DNA from 3 places in the Bacillus sp. 1NLA3E genome. Region 2 is predicted to be linked to each of the others. Evidence: predicted binding sites of a transcription regulator. Region 2 holds the regulator's gene; each other region holds the start of a gene.
The links. Region 2 encodes Rex, which represses fermentation and respiration genes when NADH is low (regulators of the CRP and FNR family bind a similar motif). Its sites were predicted from a motif close to TTGTGAAATATTTCACAA; they were not measured.
Positions count from the first base shown of each region.

Region 1: B1NLA3E_RS15130 (nitric-oxide reductase large subunit) is a predicted target of Rex. The motif match lies at 3,251-3,268, and genes of this name have one in related genera.
Region 3: ric (iron-sulfur cluster repair di-iron protein) is a predicted target of Rex. The motif match lies at 2,687-2,704, and genes of this name have one in related genera.

Region 1 covers NC_021171.1:3,175,367-3,180,624, reverse strand. The annotation lists gene B1NLA3E_RS15145 (THUMP domain-containing class I SAM-dependent RNA methyltransferase) at 1-572, shown strand, start outside; gene B1NLA3E_RS25385 (hypothetical protein) at 636-797, shown strand; gene B1NLA3E_RS15140 (ATP-dependent DNA helicase) at 869-2,797, shown strand; gene B1NLA3E_RS15135 (DUF2249 domain-containing protein) at 2,848-3,078, opposite strand; gene B1NLA3E_RS15130 (nitric-oxide reductase large subunit) at 3,329-5,258, shown strand, end outside.
Region 2 covers NC_021171.1:225,526-230,783, forward strand. The annotation lists gene B1NLA3E_RS01230 (ABC-F family ATP-binding cassette domain-containing protein) at 1-1,330, opposite strand, end outside; gene moaC (cyclic pyranopterin monophosphate synthase MoaC) at 1,475-1,969, shown strand; gene B1NLA3E_RS01240 (redox-sensing transcriptional repressor Rex) at 1,995-2,648, shown strand; gene B1NLA3E_RS01245 (PucR family transcriptional regulator) at 3,286-4,737, shown strand; gene B1NLA3E_RS01250 (FAD-dependent oxidoreductase) at 4,948-5,258, shown strand, end outside.
Region 3 covers NC_021171.1:1,034,175-1,039,432, reverse strand. The annotation lists gene B1NLA3E_RS05100 (YwiC-like family protein) at 1-571, opposite strand, end outside; gene mobB (molybdopterin-guanine dinucleotide biosynthesis protein B) at 698-1,264, opposite strand; gene B1NLA3E_RS05090 (molybdopterin molybdotransferase MoeA) at 1,230-2,495, opposite strand; gene ric (iron-sulfur cluster repair di-iron protein) at 2,784-3,479, shown strand; gene moaA (GTP 3',8-cyclase MoaA) at 3,750-4,766, opposite strand; gene B1NLA3E_RS05075 (Crp/Fnr family transcriptional regulator) at 5,090-5,258, shown strand, end outside.

The DNA of each region.
Region 1 (5,258 bases), 1.9 Mb from region 2:
ATCGGCCTTTTATTGATCCTTTTTGTGGATCAGGGACAATTCCAATCGAAGCCGCATTAATTGGTCAAAATATTGCACCAGGATTTAACAGAGAATTCATCTCTGAGACTTGGCCAATCATAACACCAACCATATGGGACGAGGCGAGAACAGAAGCAGAGGATTTAGCAAATTATGATCAGCCATTAGACATTACTGGGGCAGATATTGACCACAGAATGGTGAAAATAGCTGAAGAAAATGCTTTTGAAGCAGGGCTCGGAGACCTTGTTACTTTTAAACAAATGAGGGTACAGGATCTCACAGTGAAAAAGGATTATGGTGTAATCGTTGGAAATCCACCATACGGGGAACGCCTTGGCGAAAAACAAGCAGTTGAAAAAATGTACCGGGAAATGGGTCAAGTATTCGCTGATTTAGATACTTGGTCGATTTATATTTTAACTTCACATCCTGAATTTGAAACTTTATTTGGTAAACCCGCCACCAAGAAGCGAAAACTTTTCAACGGTTTTATTAGAACTGATCTATACCAATATTGGGGAAAAAGACCACCACGTACGAATGAATAAGCATAAAATCGCTTCAAGCTGAATAGAATAAAATTATATTTTTTCAGTGTAGGGGGTATAATTGTGGTTCCCATTCAGATTGATTTTAATAAAATTTCTAAAGCCTTAACGGAGTCTTTGGAAATGGTGAAACAAATGCAGTCTGTTCCACATTCAGCATTAGAACAAATAGAGTCAGCTCAAAAACAGTTACAGCAGGCCTTAACCTATAAATTATCACGGTAGACAAGCTAGTAACAAACAGGGACTGTTTCCCGACAGGGACAGATCCCTATTTTCTTTTTCGGAGGTCGTTTATGGAATTAAGTCGCTTACCCTTTACGTTAACAAAAACAGAATCTTTCTATGATCGGTTAAATGATTGGATTGGTGATGTTTTTTATGATTTATTACCTGAAGCAGGTTTTGAATTAAGAGATGAACAAATCTACATGGCTTTTCAGGTTGAAAAGGCTTTTAAAGAAAAAAAGGTGATGTTTGCTGAGGCTGGAGTGGGTACAGGAAAAACGTTTGTCTATCTTTTGTATGCACTTTGTTATGCTCGGTATACAAATAAGCCAGCCATTATTGCTTGTGCAGATGAAACCTTAATTGAGCAACTTGTAAAAAAAGAAGGAGATATTGCCAAGCTTGAAAAGGCATTAGGCCTAACTGTTGATGTTCGGCTGGCAAAATCGCGCGATCAGTATATATGTTTAAATAAGTTAGATGCCTCAATTTATCAAGATCAATCAAGCACCTTTAGTGATATTTTTGAAGATCTTCCATCATTTGTTCACAGTGGAGCTTCGATGCAGTCGTTTCATCCTTATGGTGATCGTAAAGATTATTCTGACCTGACTGATGAACAGTGGGGCAGCATTTCTTGGGATTCCCTACAGGATTGTTTTTCTTGTGAGAAACGGCAACGTTGCGGGCAAACTTTACATCGTGATTACTATCGTAGCGGTGGAGATCTCATTATTTGCTCGCAGGATTTCTACATGGAGCATATTTGGACAAAGGAATCTCGGAAACGGGAAGGGCAGCTTCCACTCCTTCCAGATGGAAGCTGTGTAGTGTTTGATGAAGGTCATCTACTAGAGTATGCAAGTCAAAAAGCGCTGACTTTTAAATTAACAGATAAGACGCTAGAAACCCTACTTGAAAAAATAGCTGGAAATGATATTCGTGAAAAAACATTGTATATCATCGAATCAGCTATATCGTTAAGTCAGGAGTTTTTTACAGGTTTAACAAACTACTCAAAATACACAGCTGGTTCTGAGAAAAAGACGATAATTAAATCACGGGAATTGTTAAAACTCGGAAGTAATCTTCTTGAAACTCTTCAATCACTTGAAGAGGAATTGGTTTTTGAAAGTGAGTTATTTGTTATAAATGAATACGATCTAAAGATAGTAGAAGAGTATTTAGAACAAATGACGTATTCACTATCTCTATTTTTAGGAAATGTAAATGGAATTACTTGGTTGGAAGAAAATGATGAGGATCGAACTCTTGTAATCATGCCTCGATTAGTTAAGGACATTATGAAAGATGAGGTATTTTCGCAGGAAAAACCGTTCATTTTTTCATCTGCCACTCTTTCAGAAAGTAAATCATTTGAGTATATGGCCAACAGCTTGGGTATTGAAGATTACTTGTCCTTTTCAGTTCAGTCACCATTTGATTACGAAGAAAATATGAAGATTCATTTGACTAAGTTTGAAAAGGATCATTTAGAAGCAAAGGCTTTATATATTCTAAATCAATTAACAGCTTCCGAAGGAGGTTCTCTCGTTTTATTTTCTAATAAAGCGGAGCTATCCTTTTTTAAGGAATACATAGACGGAAAGGTTGATTTTCCAGTCTATTTTGAAGGTGATGCTGAAATGAGTACCCTTGTTTCTCATTTCCAAAATGAAACCCATTCAGCTTTGTGTTCCGTTCATTTATGGGAAGGACTTGATATTCCAGGAGCATCACTCCAGAATGTGATGATCTTTTCTCTACCGTTTCCACCAATGGATCCAGTATTTACTGCAAAACGGGAAGGAACAAAAGATCCATTCCATGAAGTGGATCTTCCTTATATGCTGCTTAGGCTCCGCCAGGGAGTTGGCAGGTTAGTTCGGACAAGCACCGATGAGGGAGAAGTCCATATCTTAATTGACGACGATTTGGATCATGAGATTGTAGCTAAGATTAAGGGGATTTTACCGGTAGCAGTAATAGAAAATTAAAAAAAGCACAGTCTGGTTTGTATTTGCAAATCTAGACTGTGCTTTTTTGGTTATTTTTTCATGAAGGTTATTTTCCAATGGTTGCTGTCAATTTCTACGGCGTCATATTCAAACCCTTTGGCTTTCATGACAGCGAATAAAGGAACAGGCTGGAACGGTGCATGGAGAACGAGACTGTCATGTTCCTTTAGTTCAGCGATTGTTTCCATAATTTTCTGGAAGGGGTCTGAGTTATTCTTAATATCTTCCCGAACATCCATTTCAATTACTCTATTTTCCATCTTAAACACTCCTATTTGTTATTTTCAATATATCTATCGTAATTATTTTTACCGAAAAAATGAGTGATAAGCATCACGAAATCAAATAAATCCTTGAGAAAACCATATTCGTTCCTTTTAAATCGTGTTTTATCCAAAATAAACATCAGTTGTGCTTAATATCACACCTTGATGGTGAGGTAACTCACAAAGCTGTCACATATTTATGTCTAAAATAAGGACAGTAGAAAACAGAAAGGAAGTGTGAGATATGGACAACAATCGCGGAAATCAAGGGAAACCAAAAACAAAAAACGCACTTTTAAAATCCATTCTTATAACAGTATGTATACTAAGTTTCACAGTATTACTCACAGGGGGGTTCTGGATCTTTAAAGATATGGCACCACGCCCTATGGAAGTAACAAGTAAACAAGGGGACGTCATCCTTACAAAGCAATCAATAATGGGTGGTCAAGCCGTTTTTCAAAAATACGGATTGATGGATTATGGAACGGTATTAGGCCATGGATCTTATATGGGTCCGGATTATACGGCAGAAGCACTGAAAGTTTATACGGAAGGTATGCAGGATTTTAAAGCGGAGAAACAATTTGGAAAAAGCTTCTCTAACCTTTCAAAGGATGAACAAGCGGTTATTAAGGCAAAGGTTATTGAAGAGATGCGTCAGAATCGTTATGAGGCAAATAAAGATAAATTGATCCTTACTGATGCGCAGGTTTTTGGTGTAACGAAGGTAAGAGATTATTATAAAGGTGTATTTACAAAAGGTGATGGTTGGGGACTTAAGGCAAAGTTAATTAAAGAAAATGATATGCCGAAAAGTGATCGAGCATGGGTTTCAGAAGGTGACCAGATTAAACAGATTTCTGATTTCTTTTTCTGGACAGCTTGGCTTTCTAGCACTGAGAGAATAGGAGATGATATTACATATACGAATAACTGGCCATATTATGAAGATGCCGGGAATCATATGTCATTCTCATCTGTTTGGTGGAGTGGTGCAAGTGTAACGCTATTAATCTTATTTGTAGGTATCATTCTTTTCATCTTCTATCGTTACCATCTTGGCATGAAAGAAGCTTATACAGAAGGTAATTTTCCACGGATTGATCTTAGGAAATTACCGGTAACAAATTCACAGTTAAAATCGGGTAAATATTTTGTCATTGTTGTTGCCTTATTCTTTGTTCAATCTATGTTTGGGGCATTGTTGGCCCATTATTATACAGAGCCTAACAGCTTCTTTGGAATCAAATGGATTTATGATATCCTACCTTTTAATATTGCCAAGGGCTATCACCTCCAATTAGCTATTTTCTGGATTGCAACTGCTTGGTTAGGTATGGGTATTTTCATTGCCCCTCTTGTAGGTGGTCATGAACCAAAACGCCAAGGTTTGCTTGTAGATATCTTATTTTGGGCATTAGTTGTGCTAGTGGTAGGTAGTATGGTTGGTCAATGGCTTGGTGCTAACGGATATTTAGGGAATAATTGGTTCCTACTTGGGCATCAAGGTTGGGAGTATCTAGAACTTGGCCGAATTTGGCAAGTGATCCTTGCAACAGGTATGATTATTTGGTTATTCATCGTTTATCGAGGAATTAGAAGTGGTTTAAAACGAGAGACAGACAAAGGTGGATTAATCCATTTACTGTTTTATTCAGCGATTGCGGTGCCATTTTTCTACCTATTCGCATTCTTAATCAACCCTGGGACTCACTATACATTTGCAGATTACTGGCGCTGGTGGATCATCCATCTTTGGGTTGAAGGAATATTTGAAGTATTTGCCGTGGTAGTAATCGGTTTCTTGCTTGTTCAAATGAACCTAGTAACAAAGAGTTCAACTGTAAAAACGTTATATTTCCAATTAATCCTTCTGCTAGGAAGCGGTGTAATTGGAATTGGACACCATTATTATTATAATGGCTCATCAGAAGCTTGGATTGGCATGGGGGCTGTTTTCTCAGCTTTAGAGGTTATCCCGTTAACTCTATTAATCTTAGAAGCATATGATCAATATAAGATGATGCGGGATGGAGGAATCGATTTCCCTTACAAAGGAACTTTCTGGTTCTTGATTTCTGTTGCGATTTGGAATTTAGTTGGTGCAGGAGTGCTTGGTTTCCTTATCAACTTGCCGGCTGTTAGCTATTTTGAGCATGGACAATTCTTAA
Region 2 (5,258 bases):
TTTTCAAAACATCGTCACCCGAAAATAAAAAATTACCTAAAACAGTTCGAACTTCTTTTTCAGGCTTTAACGGATATTCATCCCATAGTTCATTTAACACACGTTTATTTGATGTTAATTCAGCTTGTTCCTGATCATAATAGCCAATCGAGACGTTGGAGCCTAATTGGAATGTGCCAGCTAACGGATCTAGTTTTTGTACAATAGTTTTTAATAAGGTGGATTTACCGATCCCATTCGGCCCAACCAGCGCGATACTTTCCCCACGGGTAATTCGAATGGATATATTTTCAGATACCCTTTCTTCACCATAACCAACAGCGACAGAATGGACGTTTAACACTTCATTTCCGCTTTGTTTTTCAATATCAAAAGAGAATGTAGCTGATTTCTCATTTCCTAGAGGCCGGTTCATAACATCCATTCGATTAAGTTGTTTCCGCCGGCTTTGCGCCCTTTTTGTAGTGGATGCACGGGCGAGGTTTCGAGCAACAAAATCTTGTAACTTCGTAATTTCATCCTGCTGCTTTTCATACATCTTCATTTCACGTTCATAGTTTTCTGCCTTGTGCACGAGATAGGAACTATAATTTCCTGTGAATTTTAGGATTTGTTGCCGTGACATTTCATAAACCTGGTTGACAACTTTGTCTAAAAAGTAGCGATCATGAGAAACAATTAAAATAGCTCCTTCGTAATTTTGTAAATACTGTTCTAACCAGGACAATGTTTCAATGTCTAAATGGTTGGTGGGTTCGTCCAAAATAAGAATATCGGGTTTGGTTAATAATAATTTTCCAAGTGCAAGCCGCGTTTTTTGGCCACCACTCAGGCTGGAAATTTTGGTAGAATAATCAAAGGTATGAAAATTTAAACCGTGAAGAACGGAACGAATATCGGCCTCGTATTGGTACCCTCCAAGGTCTTTAAATTGAACCTGCAAGAGGTCATAATCCTTTAATAATTTTTCGTAAGTGCTTGTTTCTTTTAATATTGCTGGATCAGACATTTGTTCTTCATATTGTCGAAGCTTTTGTTCAAGAATTCGTAATCCAGCAAAAACCGTAAGCATTTCTTCCCAAATGGAAAGGCTTGATTCCAGCCCTGTATTTTGTGCTAAATACCCAATCGTAACTTCCTTTGGTTTCATGATTTCTCCAGAATCAAAGGACATCTGCCCAGCAATGATTTTTAGCAGAGTAGATTTTCCAGCACCGTTACGGCCGACTAAGGCAATTCTATCTCGAGTTTGTACTTCTAGTTTAATATTAGATAAAATAAGATCTGCACCATAATATTTATTTAATTGGTTTACTTGTAATAATATCATTGTTTTTCACCTCTATTGCGATAGAGTAAGTTTATCGTATTCCTATCATATCAGCAATAACTCCAATCTTGTGAAGGAAAATACAAGTTGATACATACATGTTTGGAAAAATAGTGTATGATTTTGTTAGAAAGGTGTGTACATATGGGAGAATTTACGCATTTTAATGAAGAAGGCCGTGCTAAAATGGTCGATGTTAGCAGTAAACCTGAAACAATTAGAACAGCTCTCGCTTATTCAAGTATTACTGTTAGCTGTGATATTTATGAAAAAATAACCAATAATGAAATGAAAAAAGGGGATGTCCTAGCAGTTGCACAAGTTGCAGCAGTAATGGCATGTAAAAAAACTTGGGATATTATTCCAATGTGTCACCCGATTCCCTTAAATGGTGTAGATATTTCTTTTTCATGGGGAAAAGAAAATAATGACTATATTTTGCACATTTCAGCAAAGGTTAAAACAAAAGGAAATACAGGTGTGGAAATGGAAGCGTTAACAGCAGCCTCGGTTTGTGCTTTAACGGTTTACGATATGTGTAAGGCAGTCGATAAAGGTATGGTAATTGGAAAAACGTTTTTAGTTGAAAAAACAGGTGGGAAAAGCGGAGATTTTCATAGAGAAAACCGTGTGAAATAATTTTATATTGGAGAGGAGAGTTGTTATGGCAAATGAGGGTTCATCCAAAATACCACAGGCCACTGCAAAAAGATTACCACTGTATTATCGTTTCTTAAAAAATTTACATACATCCGGAAAACAGCGCGTTTCATCTGCAGAACTAAGCGAGGCAGTCAAAGTAGATTCTGCGACGATACGCAGAGACTTCTCTTATTTTGGTGCGTTAGGGAAAAAGGGCTACGGTTACAATGTGAATTACCTGTTAACTTTTTTTCGGAAAACGCTTGATCAGGATGAATTGACAAAAGTAGCTTTAATTGGTGTAGGTAATCTAGGCACAGCTTTATTAAATTATAATTTTTTAAAAAATAATAATACGAAGATCGCCATTGCATTTGATGTAGACCCAGCAAAGGTTGGAACAAGTATTCTTGATGTTCCTGTTGCTCATATGGATGATTTAGAGAAAAAAATCAAAGAAGAGAATATTCATGTGGCGATTCTGACGATTCCAGCTCCAGTAGCGCAAGCGACAACTGATCGGTTAACCAGTGGTCCTATTAAAGGAATTCTAAATTTTACGCCAGCACGATTGAATGTTCCTTCGGACATTCGTGTTCATCATATTGATTTGGCCGTAGAATTACAATCACTTGTGTATTTCTTAAAGCACTATCCAAAGGTAGAAGAGGAATAAGGAAAAAATGTACCCATAGAGGGCCGTTGATAAACTAATATGATTTTCAAACCTGTGTAGAATTTATTCTATACAGGTTTTTTATATGGGGAATTTCCAATTTTCCCTTGCATACGAATTCACTATAAAACTTTTGCATTTTGTCATGATATATTCTTTTATTCTTTGTGTTATTTCAATGGGACAATTATACAATGGTATTTGATTAAGTTTTTTCAACACATTTGACCTATTTATTTAAATAATAGGCCCTACCCAAAAAATAACTGTGGATAACTTCCTTTGTTATTTTTATTTATAGATGTGCCGAGGGGATTGGCATGGGTGTCTGTTAAACGATGTTTGTTGATTGTAAGGGAATTTGCGATATTCCAGCGGAAAAAGAAGGGGATGACCCCACGCGAGGCTCGAACGAGGGGGCTTGGCAGTTCGTCCGCGGAAAGGGAGGAGATTCCCTCTTTTTTTGTGTTAACAGCTCTTTTATTTGGAGGTGACCGATATGACAACCAATATGCGCAGAGTTTCATGTGAGCTTGATGAATTCGAACCCCAACTATATATTAATAACAGGAAAAATGAAAAGGTAACTACAGTCATTTTAATAGAGGAAATCCCGTCAGAATTCAAGGATGACATTTTGTATATCTGCAAAGATTTCATACTCCAAGACCCAGCGCAGTTTTGTTCATCTATTAATTTAGTGTGTCTATGTGACCTTGAAATTCCAACTGAGTTGACTTCTTGTGATATGCTCAATCTTATTTTAATTAAGAAGCCGGTCAGCGTTAATACGTTATATGCGCGGATACAAAACATTATCCTCACATCTAGTGATGAAGGTTATATTCCTCAAAAGCTTTTAGACGCTGCATGTTCCGGAAATCTGCAAACCATTGCGGACACAGCTTGTTCCTTACTTGGAAACCCTATTATAATATATGATTTAGGTTTTCAAATTCTTGCTTTTTCTCAAAACTTAAGACCTGAGAATGAGATTTATAAAATGGCCGGACAGGATGAGCAGATGATTCAACAAACAATGGCAGCTTTTTTTCAGGTAAAAGCGTTAGATACGATGCGAGAGAAAGGTTCTTCCTATTTTTGGAAGTGCTACGGCCATGACAAACCTTTGCCGGAAGATACCATACTGATACATGCGCCCATTATGTTGGATAAAGTTATCATTGGATATGCAGTGGTAATGAAAGGATATGTTGATTGGGATGAAAGCGACCTTATTCTGACTGATAAAATATGCAAGATTATCTCCCTTGAAATGAAAAACAACTACTTTAATAAAAATATCAAGGGTATGCTACATGAGCATTTTCTTAGGGATATGCTGGAAAATTCAATTGAAAAAAGAGAATTTATCGAAGCACGAATCAGCACCTTGAATTTGAAATTGAATAAAAATATTTATATGGCTGTGATTCAATCAGTAAATCCAACTCATTTAAACTCGCAATTACATCCAATATTAAAGGAACTAGGAAAGATTTTTAAAAACAGTATTTTTGCCGTATACACAGATCATATTGTATTGATCCATCATAATAATGAAAATCAGGAATTGACGGGTCAGGAGCAGGAGAGGCTCAACACTTATCTTAACGCTTGTGATATGGCTGCTGGTTTTAGTATGTGCTTTCACGATCCCTGTCAAATCAAGCGACATTATCAACAAGCAAAAGATGCTCTGGATATTGGTTTATCTTTACAAAAGCCGGGAAAAGTTTTCTTTTTTCAACAACTATCTATTTACCGATTGTTTGAATTGGGCAACAAGACTACCGATATTACGGATTATTTGCATCCAGCTGTATTTTGTCTGGTAAACTACGATAAAGAAAACCATACTGAATTTATGAAAACACTATACTATTATATTATTAACCTAAAAGCTTTATTAAAGACGAAGGAAATCCTTTATATTCATCGAAACACCCTGGTTTACCGCATTAATAAAATTCAAGAAATCACAAACATTGACCTACACGATGGCGAAACATTCTTTCAGTTATATATTTCCTTTAAAGGACTTGAGTTTATAGCACACCGGACTAACAATAAAATAAGTTTCTTCTAGTTCGATATAAAGCTTCTTGCTAAACAAAAATACCCTGCCAGCTACAAAGCTGGCAGGGTATTTTTGTTTGATTTAACTTTATAGTATGAAAGTACAAATTGTGAAAATGATCACGATGTAAATTCTGTACCATGATATATGTTGCCGAAAATTACAAAATGATAGCATTTTTGTGTAGTACAAAATATATAGAGAAAAGGAAGAGTACTAATGAGCGAAAACGAGAAGAAGGGGTTAAGTCGAAGGAACTTTGTTAAAGGAACAGCAATTGCAGCTTTGGGGGTTGCTTCCGCGGGACTACTGGCTGGTTGTTCCGAGAAAGCGGATACTGCACGAGCTTCTGCAGAAACTTCGTCCGAAGATTGGCTGGGTAAGGCACCTGAAATTTCTGATTCGAAAATTAAACAGACTCTTAAAGCTGACGTGGTGATTGTCGGGGCTGGTGTAGCAGGAATGCATGCGGCACGAGCAGCGTCGGAGGCCGGTGCCTCAGTAATTGTTGTCGAAAAGGCAGACACATT
Region 3 (5,258 bases), 810 kb from region 2:
CACCAAGTAGTACCCATAGCAATGGCACGACAATATGAAAGATCCAGGAAATCCATTTGAAGGCTTGATTTTTCTTTTCTCGGATCATCGTTTTTACATAAAAGGTGCACCCGGTGAAAAATAACACCGATGCCGCAAATACAAGAATCGTATCTTTACTAATACTTCCAGCGTAAAAATAACTACTTGCTAACCCAGCTATTGAAAAAACAAGGATGGCACTTACATCATTTAAAAAGGCCCGATCCTGATTTTTGCTCGAAAAATAGGCATTAACCATAAAAAACGGAATCATTAGCAGACCAAAATAAATCATGGCTGGTCTTGAATACAAGACAATAAGTAATAAAAGAATGGCAGGAACTATATAAATAACAGCCCATTTTGTATAAAAGGGAATCCTTTTCTTTTTAAATAACAAGAGCAATGGATACGTGGCCAGATATAAAAACAACCAACCAAAAAAGAAAGGAATATGTTGCCATAAAAAACCGGTTGCCGCTACACCAAGCCAAAATGGAATAATCAACATTGCCCATGCACCATGCTGCTTTGGTAAAAATAACTGCATGTTACCCACTCCTTCATCTTTCCTGACTTAACTATATGAAAATACCCATTTTCAATAAGTGAACCTCGTCACACCAAAATAAAAAAATGAAGGCAAAATCCTACATCGCCTTCATTTTGTAATAATTCACTTTGATTGATTTTTTGTTTTTGATAAGGAAATTGTTAAATACTCCAGCAACCACTTTTGACCTTTTTCATCATTAATATGGAAATATGGAATATTTCTTTTTAGATCTGGGATAATTGCTGAATCCCAATAATAGGCCACCACAACATTGTTGATTTTATCCACAAGTTCATGGTCCTTTGGATCTCGTAGCAACAACACCTTGGGAAAATCAGCATGCTTATAACCTTCAATTAAAATAAAGTCGGGCCCGAATGAGGAAAGAAGTCCAATTTGTTCTTCAAGGGGCCAAAATGGTTGCTCAGCATGTAGAATCACACGCCCTTCTCCCTCAACAATGGATGCTACGGCACCCGCGTTAATATGCCGACTGGAATCTTTCCCAGTTAATAAATCAGGCTGACCTCCATGCCCATGGTGTTTTATCGTGACAACCTTCCATTTTTCAGAAGATAATTTCTCTATAAGCTTGGTCAGAAAAGTCGTTTTTCCACTGTTTGAATAACCTACAACTTGGAAAATGACTGGATTACCATGGCCATTTACTTCCGATTGTGTCTTCAAGAAATAAGACCTCCACTTCTGTGCCGGCCTCATAACCCCTCGTTCCCCCCGGTAAGATCATTAATGAATTAGCTCCCGCTAGACTCATCACAATATTTGATTTATCTAAACCGCTCGGTACGACTGTTAAACGACCATTTTTGATCGTTACGGCACTTCTAACAAAGCGCGTAAATGGATTTGCTTTTGGAAAATCCGCCTCTAAAATGGCCATTTCTTTGCGAAGATGTGGTTTTTCTGAGCATAACATCGTGCGAACGATCGGACGAGCAAATAATTCAAAACCGACATAACAAGCAGATGGGTTACCAGATAGTCCAAATAGAAGCTTCCCATTAAATTGGGCCACTGTTGTCACACTTCCAGGTCTCATCGCTACCTTGTTGAAGAGAACCTCGGCACCTAATTTTTCATAAATGGCTGGCATAAAATCGAAATCGCCGACGGAAACTCCACCGGTTGTCATTAGCATATCCACTTTATTTAAAGCTTCCGAAACGGCATTAAAACATGTATCAAAATCATCAGGGAGTTTTCCAAAATAAGCCACTTCAGCCCCTGATCGGTCAATTTGTGCTGAAATCATAAAAGAATTACTATTACGAATCTTACCAGGAACTAAGGGCTCATCCACTTCAAGTAACTCTGTACCTGTCGCAAACAGTCCAATGACAGGCTTTTTGGCAACTGGAACTTTTGCATATCCAAAAGTGGCAAGCATCGCTTGTATCCCTGGATTGATGAGAGTTCCTTTTTTAACGAGGACCTCACCCTCCTTGGCATCTTCCCCCCGGTAAGATACATTATCACCTTTTTTATATGAACGCTTAACAGACATAAATTTTTTCTCTTCCCGCTCAATGTCCTTTGCAAGCTCTAACATTACCACCGCATCACAGTCAGCAGGCATCTGTGCTCCAGTCATTATTCTGACAGCTTGGAATGGCCCTACATGCATAGAGGATATACTCCCTGCCCCAATATGATCGATGACCTCAAATTCAACCGGATTCGTTAAGGAGGCTTCTTTTGAATCCTCAGAGCGAATGGCAAAACCATCATATGGTGCGCGATCAAAATGCGGAACATCGGTTGTTGCTGTTAAATCTTCCGATAAATAGCGATTATGACTTTCAAAAATCGAAACGTATTCTGTTTTACCTTTAATATTAAAATTCATCACTAGCTTAACCGCTTCCGCAATTGGAATCGGGATTCGTCTATCTAACATTCATTTCAGCTCCTATGTATGAGAGTTCACTATTATGTATCAAAAAAAGCTTGTATTACTCAATCTGCCTTTTCATTATAATCTTATCCAAATTGACTGCAACATAAAAAACATCACAAACCTCTAAATCTTAACGTGATAACCTTCAAATTTTTTTCATATCGCCACATGTTTTTTAAAACACTCTTTGAGTGTGATTTATGTCACCAACTCACTTCTTCGTTTCCTTTATGCTAATGATAGAAATAAAAACATTAAACCGATGGAACAAATAAGGGGGAACCAATAATGAGTATGCCTTTCACAGAAGCTTCATTAGTAAGAGATGTTGTCAACGAGATTCCAAAATCAGCTGACCTTTTTAAACGTTATCGAATTGATTTCTGTTGTGGAGGAAATCGTCCTATTTTAGACGCAGCAGCTGAATTTAATATTGATATGGAAACATTAATGGCGGAGTTAGCAGTAGTTTACGAAAAAAGCCAAAACGAACCAACCGACTTAGAGGTATGGACAAATAGTGATTCTAGCACCGTAATAAATCATGTAATTGAACAGTACCACCGCCCGTTACAAGAAGAACTTACCATGTTAAGCCCTTACGTAACAAAAGTGGCTAAAGTGCATGGTGACTCCCACCCAGAACTCCTTAAAGTGTATGAACTCTTTTATGAGTTTAAGAAGGAGCTACTTGAACATACTGCAAAAGAGGAAGCGACCGTTTTCCCAATGCTTTTAAAGCTCGATGAAGCAGAAGGTGAAGAGCGCCAAGCGATGATAAACGAAATAGTAGAACTAGAAAAAGAGCATGATCATGCTGGCAATATCTTAAGAGAATTACGTGAAGTCACTTCAGACTATATCCTTCCAATGGATGCTTGCGGAACCTATACTCTTGTTTACAAACGCCTTGAAACGCTAGAATCTGAAACTTTCATGCATGTTCATTTAGAAAATAATATTTTATTTCCTAGATACCTGTAAATCAACCTATCAAAAGGGCTGCGAATCATATTCGCAGCCCTTTTTTTTGATCTATATTTTTTTAAAATAGGCTCTGTTAAACAAAAATGTTGATTTCCGTTCCCGTCACTCGCTTTCCGCGGGGCGGGCGGTGAGCCTCCTCGGCGCTTAAGCGCCTGTGGGGTCTCACCTGTCCCGCTGCTCCCGCAGGAGTCTTCGTGCCTTCCACTCCAATCAACATTGTGCAAAAAATCAACATTGAGTTTAAACACAACCTTAAAGTAAAAACAATTAACCGCCAATATATGACATTTCGATTTTTTTTCGTGATTTTCGCGTTTCTTCTGTACGTTCATCAGAATAACGATCAGAACGATGATTCCAAATATCCTTGATTCGTGCTTCTAAGTCCTCATCGCTTACTCCGGCTCTCATGAAATCTTTAATATCATGACCGTTACCATTAAATAAACAAGTGAAAACTTGTCCATTTGCAGATAATCTGGCACGAGTGCAAGTTGAGCAGAAGGACTCAGAAACAGAAGTAATAAAACCTACATAAACGTCCGTGCCTTTATAGCGATACCGTTTCGCTACTTCGCCATAATATGCCGCGTCTAACGGTTCAAACTCAAAATGTTCATCTAATATCTCAAAAATTTGTTTTTTGGTAACAACGTCATCCATCTTCCAACCATTTGTGCTACCAACATCCATAAATTCAATGAAGCGCAGCTCTAAGCCTTGTTCCTTACAGAATGTAGCCATAGGAATGATTTCAGAATCGTTTAATCCTTTTTTAACAACCATGTTGATCTTTACGCCAAGACCAGCGTTTTTAGCAGCCTCAATTCCCTTAAGAACCGGACCCACACCAACATTTCTACCATTAATCGAACCAAATAGTTCGTCATTTAAACTATCTAAACTGATATTTACCCTTTTAAGACCAGCTTTCTTTAGCAAAACTGCATACTTGGGTAATAAAACACCATTCGTTGTCAAAGCAATATCCTTAAGTCCACCGATATTGGATAGCATTTCAACCAGTACAGGCAAATCTTTTCGAAGGAGAGGTTCCCCTCCTGTTAAGCGAATCTTTTCAACACCTAATTTGATAAAGATGCTAGCAAGACGATTAATCTCCTCGTATGTCAGCAACTCTGATCTAGGTAAAAAGGCAAAATCCGGACCGAACAACTCTGCGGGCATACAATATTGGCAGCGGAAATTACAGCGATCGATAACGGAAATTCGAATATCACGTAGCGGCCTATCAAATTGATCTTTTACTTGTTGTTTGGTCATATTTTTCAACTCCATATACATAGAAGTCCTTAAAAATATTGTAACAGTGCTAACGATTATTGGACTGTTAATTATCTCACAAAAATAACGTTTCGTATATATTATATTTCTTACATTACATTAGGGACAAATGTTTTCATATTACAATTAACGCTGTTAATATTTTGAATATAATTGTCGAATCTGTGAATTTCCAGTAAAAAAAACCTGAATTAACACGAATTACGACTTGGAAATCTTTCATTTACACTATCTCGATGCTAGAATTAGGGGAAAATAATCGATTTTTTCTAGGTGAATCTCTTTATATAAGGGTGATAATGATGACTAATTCTGTTAAAGCTACCCATTCCATTCAAATAAAAGAATTACTACTTTTTGCAGACCGTACCATCCAAACTAAAAAAGGAACTTATCTGTTCCAAGAAGGGATGCAGGCCGAGGAACTATATGTTGTCATTTCAGGGAAAATTCAAATAAGCAAGATTACCA